Regions from separate parts of the Priestia sp. FSL R5-0597 genome, predicted to be linked through region 1. Evidence: riboswitches for the same ligand, from Rfam matches in the RefSeq annotation. Region 1 holds a riboswitch; each other region holds the start of a gene.
The links. A riboswitch is a leader RNA that binds a small molecule or an ion and turns the genes downstream of it on or off. The one in region 1 is predicted to bind cobalamin.
Positions count from the first base shown of each region.

Region 2: linked by a shared signal. The riboswitch ahead of MKX72_RS24650 (ribonucleoside-diphosphate reductase subunit alpha) and the one ahead of MKX72_RS09970 (ABC transporter substrate-binding protein) in region 1 are both predicted to bind cobalamin.
Region 3: linked by a shared signal. The riboswitch ahead of metE (5-methyltetrahydropteroyltriglutamate--homocysteine S-methyltransferase) and the one ahead of MKX72_RS09970 (ABC transporter substrate-binding protein) in region 1 are both predicted to bind cobalamin.
Region 4: linked by a shared signal. The riboswitch ahead of MKX72_RS13230 ((2Fe-2S) ferredoxin domain-containing protein) and the one ahead of MKX72_RS09970 (ABC transporter substrate-binding protein) in region 1 are both predicted to bind cobalamin.

Region 1 covers NZ_JBBOUZ010000001.1:1,958,792-1,962,169, reverse strand. The annotation lists gene cbiB (adenosylcobinamide-phosphate synthase CbiB) at 1-67, opposite strand, end outside; gene MKX72_RS09975 (adenosylcobinamide amidohydrolase) at 72-680, opposite strand; gene MKX72_RS09970 (ABC transporter substrate-binding protein) at 769-1,728, opposite strand; cobalamin riboswitch at 1,988-2,120, opposite strand; gene MKX72_RS09965 (thioredoxin family protein) at 2,211-2,525, opposite strand; gene MKX72_RS09960 (YpjP family protein) at 2,714-3,316, opposite strand.
Region 2 covers NZ_JBBOUZ010000001.1:4,676,111-4,679,488, forward strand. The annotation lists gene MKX72_RS24650 (ribonucleoside-diphosphate reductase subunit alpha) at 1-1,831, opposite strand, end outside; cobalamin riboswitch at 1,965-2,150, opposite strand; gene menC (o-succinylbenzoate synthase) at 2,429-3,378, opposite strand, start outside.
Region 3 covers NZ_JBBOUZ010000001.1:3,390,983-3,394,360, forward strand. The annotation lists gene metE (5-methyltetrahydropteroyltriglutamate--homocysteine S-methyltransferase) at 1-1,972, opposite strand, end outside; cobalamin riboswitch at 2,123-2,311, opposite strand; SAM riboswitch class I at 2,391-2,501, opposite strand; gene MKX72_RS17740 (hypothetical protein) at 2,582-2,833, opposite strand; gene MKX72_RS17745 (hypothetical protein) at 3,092-3,262, opposite strand.
Region 4 covers NZ_JBBOUZ010000001.1:2,591,340-2,594,717, forward strand. The annotation lists gene MKX72_RS13220 (sirohydrochlorin chelatase) at 1-510, opposite strand, end outside; gene cobJ (precorrin-3B C(17)-methyltransferase) at 528-2,150, opposite strand; gene MKX72_RS13230 ((2Fe-2S) ferredoxin domain-containing protein) at 2,164-2,544, opposite strand; cobalamin riboswitch at 2,646-2,825, opposite strand; cobalamin riboswitch at 2,944-3,122, opposite strand; gene MKX72_RS13235 (hypothetical protein) at 3,270-3,378, opposite strand, start outside.

The DNA of each region.
Region 1 (3,378 bases):
TTCGGTCAATGAGTAGAGCAATCGTCATGGCTGTCAGGTGTGCAATCATCGCTTGTGCAATACTCATTTCTTCACCTCTTTTCCTTAAGTGCCTGCTCTAAGCTTATTTTTACCAGCTTGGCTACCGCTTGACCTAAAGCGGTCATAGAGCCTGCATATTCATATAATGGTCCTTGCTGAGACGCTGCAACTGAGATACTGTCCGTAGATGTTCCCGTAGCAATCGTCTTTGTAGCTGGATCTATGACACCCAGCTGTGACAGCGTTTTTGTTTTGGCTTCTGTAGCGGCAATAAAAAGCTGTAAAAACGCTGCATCCGTAAGCGTGCCTTCCACGAAAAAAAACATATTAATTGTACCGGGAGAGGAATAAAATGGAACAGCTTCGTCAGCTGTAATATCCACTGCGTTTCCTACTCCAGCCGTTATCACGGAAGCTACTCTTACTCCGTAACCTTCATAACAGTAAACCGCTCTTTCTTTTAACCAAACCGCTGTCATCAACCCTACGATTTGCTCATGGCGCACATTTTCTTTCATCAAATATTGCTCATACTCTAAAGAAGGAGTATCTGAATAATAGTCTTTATGAACAAATCGATTGTAAAAGGTGTCCGTTTCCATGATGCCTGTTCCTAAAACGCCTGAGCTGTATGTTTTATAAGAAGTCTCGGTTTTCATGATTAAAAGCTCAGGCCGTTCTTCAATTTTAAGATGTGAAAAGGGACCAATCCCCTTTTCAATTCGAACTGGAATATGGTCCCTCTTTTTATTTATTGTACACCTCAGGGTATACTGCTTTTGCTAAGTCCTCTAAGCCATCTACAATACGAGGTCCTAAGCGGTTGATTTTGTTTTGATCAACCTTTTCGATGTTCCCCTCTTTTACAGCAGTCATGCTGCTCCAAGCGGGACGCTTCATAATCTCATTTTTGTCTGCATCATACGTTGCGATAATAACGTCAGGGTTTAACTTAACAACTTGCTCTTCAGAAAACTTAACCCAACCCTTTTCACTAGCCGCTACGTTATCAGCACCGATCATAGTAAGCATTTCGTTCATGAACGTACCTTTTCCTGTTGTATAAATCTCAGGAGCTCCCGATACCTCTATCCATACTTTTTTACGATCTTCTTTTGAAATCGTTTTTGCTTTTTTCTCAATTGAAGCTACTTTTTCTTTCATGTCTTTAATTGTTTGATTAGCTTCTTTTGTTTTACCCGTTAATTTACCAATTTGCGTAATAGAATCATAAACCGTATCAAACGTTGTTGAATCTTTTACAACAAATACCGGAATACCCGCACTTTCAATTTGTTTAAATACTTCATCTGAAACGCCCATACTTGAAGCGTGTGCCAGCACTAAATCAGGATTTAAAGCAATAACTTTTTCTGCATTAACGTTCATATCTCCCACCTGCGCTTTTTTCTTTACGCTTTTAGGATAATCATCGTTGCTTGTGACACCGACTAATTCTTTTTCAAGGCCAAGGGCATATACAATCTCCGTATTACTTGGCATTAATGAAACAATTTTCTTAGGCTGTTTTTTCAACGTAATTTCTTTATCACGCGCGTCTTTTACCTTCACTGGAAACGCAGCTTGTGACGTTTGTTCTGTATCTTGCTTCGTTTTTTTATCACTGTTGCTTTGGCTGCCTGCACCGCATGCAGCAAGTACGATGACTAACAGCGCAATAATGGAATACGAAAGCCATTTTTTCATCTAAATACTCCCCCTATATATTGTTCATTGTGAATACGAAACCTCCACGTTAAAGAAAAAGCAAATGATCATGCAAAAAGCAGCGCTATCCCGTTTTTTCCGCTTTGACTATGTATACTGCTCGGCAGCAGCTTCAAAATAAAAAAGCTTTACTTTCAATTGAAAGCAAAGCAGGTAACGTCAAGATAAGCAGGAAAAGAATCCGTTCACTATACTTGATATGTATGTTCATTACCCTGCTTCACCCTTCCTCGAAGGTTTCACAGCTAACAATAAGGCAGGTCTCCTGACTTACGCACAAAGCGCTTACAGTGGCGGGACCGCGCTGGTTTTTCACCAGACTTCCCTTTTCACTCAATCTTTAAATTGAGACCTTATTGCTTTACGATTATTCACTTGTCCTAGTATACCCCACTCATCGAAAAATGGAAATAGCCATTCTCACAAAAAAAGCTGCGAGAATGCTCTCGCAGCTTAGGGAATTAAAGAGTTGCTAAAAATTCACGGACCGCTTCAGGCGTTTTAGCATTTGCACTGTGCAGGTGCGCAATTTTTTCACCGTTTTTATATACAAGAAGAGAAGGAATACCCATTACATTGTTTTCAGCAGAAAGTTCTTCAAACTCATCCTTGTCAATTTTAAACCATGCTTTATCTGTATTTTCGTCAACGATTTCATCAATAAACATATCCAAACGTTTGCAATCAGGACACCACGTTGTCGTAAAAATCCCAACGCTTAGTGTTTCATTCTTAATTTGTTCGCGAAATTGTTTTTCTTCCGTAAATTGTTTCATTGTGTTACCTCCAGCGTCTATTCGTTCCTTCCTACAATTCTATAGTAAGAAGTCTGACTTCATTATAAACGATTTTTTTATCGTTGTGCTAATGTTTCAGCTTATTTAGACCATAACGGTTTTAGACGTAAAAAAATGCTAGCTTAAAAAAGCTAACATTTCGAAATTGTAGAATGTTGTGTCTATTATCAGCTGAACCACTTAGGCGGCATGTTTCGGTTCCAATAAATTTTCCCTAAATCATAATGCTTTTGAAAATTATCTGCGGCCGCATGATAGTGAAAATTAAACCAGTATCCATCTTTTGGAGGATTTTCACGCCGTACATGAAACCGTATTAAGTCCTGACCGGTTTCCCGGTCATATACATGGAAAATCTTTTCACCGTAGCCAGCAGCAGGGTGCTCGCTTATCTCGAGATTCTGAATTGACTGTTCACGTTCAGTGCCAATGTCGGTCAGCACTTCTTCAATTTTAGGTAACACTGCTTGACGAAATTCATCTTCAATGACAGGACCAATTTTTGTTCCGAATTTTTCCACTGACTGTTTTTCAGCTGATTCCATTGCATACGTAACAAATGATGAAACGTCTTCATATTTTGATTCTTCATATGGCAAATGAATATCTTCTATAACAGCTGTGACAGGAGTTGTTTCTCTTACATACCCTGCTTTATGTTGCTTGTCCGCTTTTGCATCATCAACGTATAAATATTCTGGTGGAGTGACAAGCCCAAATGTAAATACTGTAATAAATACAATTAGCATTCTTTTTATCCATCTAGGCATTCGTATCTTTCCTTTCTCATCTTTTCCCATATGGTCTTTTCATATTGTAAAATTCATTATCA
Region 2 (3,378 bases), 2.7 Mb from region 1:
CTTCGCTACGCAGTTCACTCCACGCTTCGCTCGTGTATTCACGTGTTTCAAAATAAGCGCCTGACTCAAAATCTGAGCCTTTAAATAATGGATATGCGCCTTTTTCTTTAGCTAAGTTCATGCTTGCCTGCACGGTTAAGTAAGAAATTTGTTCATACAATTCATCGCAATATGCTACCGCTTCATCTGTCTCCCATGCTATTTTCTTTAAGGCAAGCAAATGGTTCCAGCCAAATGTGCCAAGCCCTACTGCGCGGTACTTTTGATTCGTTAGCTTTGCTTGAAGTACCGGCAAATCATTTAACTCAATAACATTATCAAGCATGCGTACTTGAATTGGAATTAAACGTTCAAGTACATCTTCAGTTACGGCTCTCGCTAAGTTAATAGAAGAAAGATTACATACAACAAAATCGCCCGGATTCTTTGTAATAATAATTTTTCCGTCTTCCGTAATTTCCTCTGTTACGACCGTTGTACTTTGGTTTTGCGTGATTTCTGTACATAAGTTACTGCAGTAAATCATGCCCGCGTGTCGGTTTTGATTAGCTCGGTTAACCGTATCACGATAGAACATATAAGGAGTTCCGGTTTCAAGCTGCGAAAGCATAATGCGCTTGAAGATCTCAATAGCAGGCACTGTTTCTCTTGAAAGCTGTTCATTGTTTACACACTCAGCGTAACGAGTGCGGAACGAACCGCTGCCTTCTTCTTCATCATAAAAATCTTCTAACGAGTAGCCCATCAGCGTACGAACTTCGTGAGGATCGAATAAGTGCCAGTCTTCACGTGCTTCTACTTTTTCCATAAACAAATCTGGCAAACATACGCCAGTGAATAAATCATGCGTGCGCTGGCGTTCATCACCATTGTTCAAACGCGCGTCTAAGAATGAAAAAATGTCTTTATGCCAAACGTCTAAATATACGGCAATAGCTCCTTGTCGTTGACCTAGCTGATCGACACTTACAGCCGTATTATTTAGCTGTTTCATCCATGGAATTGTTCCTGATGATACGCCTTTAAAACCTTTTATATCACTTCCTCGGCTTCTAATATGACCGAGGTAGACACCAATTCCGCCTCCATTTTTACTAAGCGTGGCCAAATCTGTATTGCTATCATAAATACCGCGTAAGCTGTCATCAATCGTATCAATAAAGCAGCTAGATAGCTGTCCGTAGCTCTTTCCTGCGTTTGAGAGTGTTGGTGTGGCAACCGTCATATATAGACTAGAAAGCGCCCAGTACGCTTCTTTTACTAATGCTGTTCGATTTTCTTTCTTTTCTTGAGACATCAGCGTCATAGCAATGATAAGAAAACGTTCTTGCGGTAATTCGTATACACGCTTATCATGTGATGTCGCTAAATAGCGATCTGCTAATGTCAGCAATCCAATGTATGTAAATAAACGATCGCGTTCAGGAATAATGACTGAAGCAATTTCATTAATTTCTTCTTCTGTATATGTTTTTAATAGCTGTTTATTATAAATGCCGATTTTTGTTAGTTCTTGAATAAGCTCATAAAACGAACCGTACTTCTCTTTTTTATCATAACCTCGGTTGTCCGCTGCTTTTCGATATAGTTCGTTTAAGTAGACGTCTGCCGCCACGTACGTCCAATCTGGTTCTTCCATTGAAATACGCTCTAGGGCTGCCAAAATTAGTACGTTTGCAACCTTTTCGTCCGTCATATTTTCCTTTACTGTAACAGTTTGAATAACCTTTTCCTCATACAAAGAAAAATCAAGCTGCGTAAATTCTTTTTTTAAACGTTCAATATATGCAGTTAATTCATGTAGAATTGTAGGCTTTAATGTATTCACCATAAATATGGCTCCTCTCTTCACTTCAAAATAAAAAATCGCTCACCGTACCTCGGTGAGCGAATAGAACGAAGATAGAAGAAGACACTAAGTCTTTTCTCAATCCTCGCTCTACCCTCTCACCTCCCGAAGAAGATAAAACGACATAAAAAAGGCAGGTCTCCTGACTTATGCTTCTTTTTACTTTAAGGCCTTCCCATGATGTTTACTCACAGTGGATCTCCTTATTTCATCAGCATTCACAGTTGCGGGGACAGCTTTGGATTTTCACCAAATTCCCTTTTAAGTCTTTTTATCAGACACCTTTTTCACTGGAAAACACAAAATATAGTATTTTATTATTGTTTAACAAACAACATATTGTGTTATGTTATAAACACATTATATAGGACAACTTAGAAAACTATCAACCTATTTTCAAAAATAATTTTGTTTTTTACGATAAAATCCTTCGACTTTTTTCATCAAACTACTCCATCATAACATGTTTTGACACGCTTGATGGAACAATGTGCTCTTTTTAAAAAATTTGTCCTATTTTTCTACTAAACATTGCCAACATCAATAAAAAAACCGTTTTTCATAAAAAACGGTTTTTAATTATTTGTATTCTTTTTCAAATGCTGTGATTGTTTTGATAAACTTTTTATCAATATCGTATCCGATCCCCGGTTTTTCCTTCACCTTTATTACTCCGGCTTCTACCTCTACTTCGGGCTTAATAATATCTTTTTCCCAATAGCGAGACGACGCAGAAATGTCACCTGGTATCGTGAAAGAAGGCAGTGTGGCAAGGGCGATGTTATGAGCTCGTGAAATCCCGGCTTCTAACATTCCGCCAACCCAAAGCCTTACACCATGTAGGGCGCATAAATCATGAATTTTTTTTGCTACAGACATTCCGCCAACTCGACCGATTTTCACATTGATAATCTTGCAGCTTTTTTGTTCGATTGCATGACGTGCATCTTCATAGCTCACAATACTTTCATCTAAGCAAATCGGCGTCTTCATTTGCTTTTGTAATAATCGATGATCAAGGATATCATCCGAACTTAACGGCTGTTCGATCATCATTAAATTCAATTCATCTAGTTTTTTCAATGAATCACTATCGCTTAACGTATAGGCTGAATTGGCATCAGCCATAAGAGGAATGCTTGGAAATTCATCTCGAATTTGTTTCAGTAGCTCATAGTCAGCGCCTGGCTTAATTTTCACTTTAAAGCGCTTATAACCATCTTTCATATAAGTCTTTATTTGTTCTTTCATGATGGAAATATCATTTAAGCCAACTACCACTCCAGCTTCTACAGCAGGCCTTATTCCGCCAATTACTTCAGCTAAGGGCTTATTTTGGCGCTTTGCATACAAATCCCATACAGCACAGTCCAAAGCTGCTTTAGCCATGTTGTTCCGCTTTAGAGGTTTGAATAACTTTTGAACATCCTCTGGTTTTTGAAGCTGCTGGTGAAGAAGCGAAGGAATTAAAAAATCGTCTAACATATGAAAACATGTCTGAATCGTTTCTTCCGTATACCAAGGAGATG
Region 3 (3,378 bases), 1.4 Mb from region 1:
CAATAATCTCTTCGAACTCTGAATAGCACATATGCGTGTGAATTTGCGTCTCGTTTTGCACCGATACCGTGGCTAGTTTGAACGCATACACCGCCGCGTTCAAGTAGCTTTCCCAGTTTTCTCGTTTTAACGGCAGTCCTTCACGCAGCGCCGGTTCATCTACTTGAATCATTGAGATGCCCTGACTTTCAAGTGCTTCCACTTCTTTTCTAAGAGCAAGCGCAATTTGATTGGCCACGTCGTAGCGTGAGATATCATCACGTACAAACGACCAGTTTAAAATTGTAATTGGCCCCGTCAGCATTCCTTTAACAGGCTTATTGGTTAGAGACTGTGCGTAGACCGTTTCTTTGATTGTCATCGCCTGCTCGTACGAGACATCTCCGTAAATAAGCGGCGGCTTCACGCAGCGAGAACCGTATGATTGCACCCAGCCAAACTTCGTAAACTGAAAACCTCCTAATTTTTCACCGAAGTATTCAACCATGTCCGTGCGCTCAAACTCTCCGTGCACAAGGACATCTAAGCCGATGTTTTCTTGAATTTCAATCCATTTTTTGATTTCAGCGTTAATGTACGCTTCATATGCTTCATCGCTTAACTCTCCTTTACGCCACTTCAGACGCTCTTTTCGCACTTCTTTTGTTTGCGGAAAGCTTCCAATTGTTGTCGTTGGAAGAAGCGGCAGTTGAAATGCTTCTTGCTGAACGCGTTGACGTACGTCAAACGGCGCTTGGCGCTCCGCTTTATAGCTGTGCAGCTGCTTCAGCTCTTTTTGAACGTCTTGATGGTTTCGAAAAGATGATCCATTTAATGCTTGAATCGCTTGTTTGCTTACACTTATTTCTTTTTCAATTGCTTCTTTTCCTTGCTGCACCGCTTTTGTTAAAAGCGTGATTTCCTTCAGCTTTTCATCTGCAAAAGACAGCGCGTTTTTTAGAATTGGCTCAATGGTTTTTTCGCTTTTCACCGTGACAGGAACATGTAATAAACTTGATGAAGGCTGCAGAATCAAACGGTCTTTTGATACAGCTTCTTCAATTTCACTGATTGTTAAAAGCTGTTCGTCCAAGTTTTCACGCCAAATGTTTCGTCCGTCAATCACTCCTGCTGCCAGCACTTTATCAGTTGGAAAACCATATTTATTAAGCGCCGTGAGATTTTCGCCTCGGTCATGTACAAAATCCAATCCAATTCCGTGAACAGGAAGAGCAACTACTTCTTTATAGTAATCTACGCTGTCAAAGTACGTCTGCAAAATGACTTTTACATTCGGTGCCGCTTTTTTCAAAGCTTCATAGACTTCTTTATACAGTGCCAGGTCTTCTTTTGATAGCGTTGTAGCTAAAATCGGCTCATCTATTTGTACCCACTCGACCCCTTCTGCCTCCAGCTCCGCTAAGATTGTTGCATAAAGAGGAACAAACTGTTCAACTACTTTTTTAAACTCACTTTTTTTATATCCTTTTGACAGCTTCACAAATGTTACTGGACCTAAAATAACGGGTTTGCCTTTGATATTCAGCTTTTGTTTTGCTTCTTTGTAAAATTGAAGCGGACGATTTTCTACAAGGGCAGGCGTACATTCGTCAAGCTCTGGTACGATATAGTGATAATTTGTGTTAAACCATTTTGTCATCGTAGAGGCTACCGCACCTTTTGTTCCTCGGGCGATGTCAAAATACGTTTCAAGGGATACCGGGCCTCCGTTATATTCAAAGCGCTTTGGCACCAAACCAAACATAGCGGCTGTATCTAACACGTGATCGTATAAGCTAAAATCGCCGACTGGAATTAATTCAATTCCTGCGTCACGCTGTTTTTTCAGATGCCCAAGACGAAGAGCTTCAATTTCCTGAAGAAAGATATCTTTCTCTATCTTTCCTGCCCAAAACTGCTCAAGCGCTTTTTTCCATTCTCGTTTTTCACCAATTCTTGGATAACCTACATTTGAACTTTTTACACTGCTCATTTTTTCCACTCCCTATATATTTTTTTATCGCTAAACTAAAAAATCTCCCTTTTCGAAATGAAAAGAGAGATGATACGCATACTTAACTAAAGTTGAGATAGCCTGTTTTTCTCAACACGTATTCCTCACTCCTCTCTATATCCCGTAGAGCTTAAGTGCATACAACAGGCAGGTCTCCTGACTTAGGTTCATCGCTTCCTATCCCTTCCCATTTCAACATGAAACAGTGGTTAATAAGTTGCTCCCCATTACAGTGGCGGGACCGCGCCGGCTTTTCACCGGTCTTCCCTTTTAAGCTGCGTACATTCGTTACACAGCACCTGATGCATTTCTATGAAATTGTTCATTCAAAACATATTCACATAAAATAAAAAGCCTCTCTATCATGAATAGAGAGGCATAGTATCTATGAAATCCTCTCTTATTTTTCAAAGCTGTACGCTTTGCAGGATGTAGCACCTTTTTAACAAGATTGTTAAATGGTTGCCGGGCTTCACAGGGCCAGTCCCTCCGCCTCTCTCAATAAGAGTTTTAATTGTTTATAATATTTTGAATGTAGAGTCATCTTAACACCTTACATTTATGTTGTCAAAAGAAATTTCAAAAAAATTAGTTTTCAGGAGGCGTTGACGCTAATTTTTGCCTTAATAATTTGTAATCATCTTTTCGATGTGTTTCGATCAAGTCTTTTGCTCCTTGATGATACCCTGAAGAATAGATGTACTCTACCGCCGTTTCGATAAGCATTCTCTTTTCTTCCGCACATTCTCGGTCCATTAGGGGGAACAGTCTACCTAAAAGGTCATTTAAATCTTCCTTAATAAAACGATTGAGTCCTTCTTGCATCTTTTCGTTTGCCATGATAGCTCCTCCATTTGCTGTGTATGTTTTAAGCCTCTATAAACACGCATTTCACTGTGAATGTTAAGATAAAGTTAAGTCATTAAACAGTATATCAAGTGAATGTTTTTCTTCAATTACATATGTAATACAAATATATGACAAATATAGAGAATATATCATCATTCATTATCTATTATAACGTTTGACTGAGCCTTCTGCTACAAGGTTTCGTACGGTTTTCCAAAAGAGGTTGAGACATAACCAAGTGAATCCAATCTAAAGGCAAATGGGATACATGAGCTGAATCGCTTGTGACACCGCAGTTGATTTCCGTACAAGACTTCGCTTTCCGCGGGCGGTCGCTGAGCCTCCTCGTCGCATACGCTCCTGTGGGGTCTCACGTGTTCCGCTTTTCCCGCAGGAGTCTTCGTCTTGTCCTCCAATCACCTGCTAGAAAGACCTATACACATGAAATCTACGTTTACCCTAATAAAAAAATGAACCACTAATCAAGATGCTTGATTAGTGGTTCATTTTTCATTTCGCCTAAAACCCTTTTGTCC
Region 4 (3,378 bases), 630 kb from region 1:
CATAAAAGAAGTTTCGACGATTTTGTAGTTTGTTTTTTCCCAAAGAAGGCGCGTAATTTTATATAAATCACTGTTTGCATCAGGATCGCTTCCTCCTCGCCCTAAGACAATAACAGCCGTGTCTTCAGCTGGAGTTTCTAAATTTTCTCCTGATTCTTGTAATCTCGTTTTTAAAATTTCAAGGGCTTCTTCATGAACGCCAATGGGACGTCCGTACACGAAGTTTACGTGTGGATATTTTTCCTTAGCTTCATCTATAGCCGCCGGAATATGTATTTTTGAGTGGCCAGCTGGCAAGAGCATAATTGGAACTACAACTACATCTGTCGCTCCTTTTGCCACACATGTATCAATGCCTTGACTTACATTCGGACGTTCAAACTCTAGAAAACACGTTTCTACTAAAATAGATGGGTCCCAATCATGCTTCATAGTCGAGATAAACTCGCGAATTTGATCGTTCCCTTCAGGATCTCTACTTCCATGACCGACAAATAAAACTGATTTCATATAATGCCCTCCCATTTTTAATCTCCACACGGAGCTGGTTCTACTTTTATTTTTGGTGTTATATCTTGATAGTCGAATCCATAAACATTCTTCACACGCTTAAAGAATTTATGAAACCGCTCATTTGGATGACCTTTTTCTTTATATTCATGGACAATGTTCTCCACTATTTCAACAATGTCATCGGGCGCTATGCCTTCCGCCACAATTTGACCTGAATGGGCGTTTCGTCCAACCGTTTTAGCCCCTAAAAATAAGTCAAACGCACCTTTTCTGTAGACAATGCCGATATCTTCTTGAACAGCACCGTAACAGGCCATACCGCATCCATTAATACCAAGCTTCAGCTCTTTTGGCATGTCCATTCCACCGAGACGCTTTTGTAATTGTTCCGTATGCGGGATGGCGTCACTTTTTTCTCCATCACAAAAATCACACGCTTTAATTGTAAACACGTCTCCGACTGGAGATAGTAAAAAGGAAGCTGATTGGAGCTTTTTAATAATCACATCTGGCTGAGCCGTTGGAATTTGCAGTTTGATTTGATGGTCAGGCGTATACTCCATCGTACCTTTTTCACCAACAACTTCTGCTAGTGTTGTCATTTGAACGGGCGTAAACTTCTTATTCGCAAGCCCTGGACTAACTGCCACTTCAAAAATAGACTCAATTGGCTGGTGTACGACCGGTGAAGTAGTTTCACCTAAAATTGCTTGAAGCGCTTCTTCTGCCAGAGCTCGTGAAGCTGCTTTTTCTTCTTTTGTATTCTGAACATCTTCAATAGCTGAAGCCGTTTGCTTTACAGTCTCCTCTTGATCAAGAGCCCATGGTTCTGCTTCTTTTCGAAGTCGCTGATGCGGTCTTAGCGGCTGCTCTGTTTGGTTGAGGGTATATTTCCGCTGATACCCGCGCGGTGTAATCATTAAGTCATCGTAAAAGAACGTAGATGAATTTCCGACAACAACGGTAGTCAGCATGCCTATTTCATGATTTAACATGTCTTTTAAATTGGTCATTACCACTTCTTCACGGTCACGATAAGCGCTTTTCACAAGACCAACAGGCGTATCGGGGGAACGGTATTTTAATAAAATCCTTTGCGCTTCCACAATTTGTCTTGTGCGTCTTCCGCTTTTCGGATTATAAAAAGCTACTACAAAATCTGCTTGTGCAGCTGCTTCGATTCGTTTTTCGATTAACTCCCAAGGCGTAAGGTGGTCACTTAAACTAATCGTACAGGCATCATGCATCACGGGCGCCCCAAGGAGAGATGCGCATGAATTAATAGCCGAAATGCCAGGAATCACTTCCAGCTCTACGCCCGTTTCTTTTTTCCATCCTTTTTCAATCAACACTTCATACACAAGGCCGGCCATTCCGTATACTCCTGCATCTCCGCTTGAAATGACCGCCACGGTTTTTCCCGCTTCAGCTTGCTTTACGGCTTCTTGTGCACGGCTTACTTCTTCGGTCATTCCTGTACTAATAATTTGCTGATTCGTTAATAGTCCTTGAATTAATTCCACATAGGTTTTATAACCAATGATCATATCACTTTCTTGAATGGCTTCTCTTGCTCGCTGTGTAATATGTTCAAAGCTTCCTGGGCCGAATCCAATAACTAACAGTTTACCTTTCATGCTAGCTCCTCCTTTATGCGTTACTTTTTACTTTGTCAATTCCTTCTATGGAGTCACTCTTTTCCGGAGAAACAAAACCGTTTTGATCATATTCATAAATAAGTGATTCCTTTATACTGCAGCCTCCTGCTAAATGTTCTTCAACAATTCGATGAGCTACGTTTTCAGTGACCTGCTTGTACCAATCTCCTGAAGGGTACACGATAGCTACAGGAGCATCTTTGCATCTTCCGTTACAGCGCGTACGGGTTGTGTGAACCGCTTCATCTAGATTCAGTTCAGTCACTTTATTTCGAATAGCTTGCGTGGCTTCTTCTCCACCTTTTCTCATACAGCTGCTTCCATTACAAATCAATACGTGATGTTTTGTTCCATTTAAGTTCCACGTCGTCACACTTATTCGCTCCTTTACTAAAAAAACGCCTCTATCAATGATAGAGGCGCAGAAAAATTCAAACTAAGTTTTTGCACTTCCACCTATATCCCGTAGGGTAAGCTTCGCATTAAAAAAAGGCTGGTTTCCTGACTTCGATTCATCACTTGATTGCGCCTTCCCGAATACAGTGGCATATGCAATCAGCTCCTCTTCACAGTGGCGGGTACCGCGCTGGCTTCACACCAGACTTCCCATTTAACGCAATGTGAGCATTGCGCACCTTTTTTGCACGATATGTAGTTTTGTGCTACGAGAAAAACCCGCTTCGCTAATATGCGAGCAGGTAAAACGTCAGAATAAAAGTGTACACGAATGCCACTTTAAGCCAACGTTTCCCTTCCCGCTCCCCGGAGAAATAGAAACTTCACAATAAAGACAGGTCTCCTGACTTGTGTATCATTCTACTTGAGAACCTTCCCGTGATTTTTCCACAGTGGTTATACTCGTTCGTCCACACTTACAGTTGCGGGGGCAGTACTGGTCTTTCACCAGTTTCCCTATTAAGCCTTCTTGGCATCTTTACTGTTGCTGTTTGATATATATGAACCTTTTAAACTATCAGAATAATAGAAGTAACTACCATATCATAGCGTACATTTTTTTTTATTTCAACTCTATTCTTTTCGTAAGATACAAGAAGCTATAAAAAAAACAAGAGCATAAAGTCAGCTCTTGTTTTTTCATTATATAGCTACTAATGTTAAATGAGGATCATTATAATACACGACTTCTGAAAGAACTTTACAGCCATTTGTTTTTGCAAAAGCTTCTCTCGCCTGCGTTTCAGTTTCA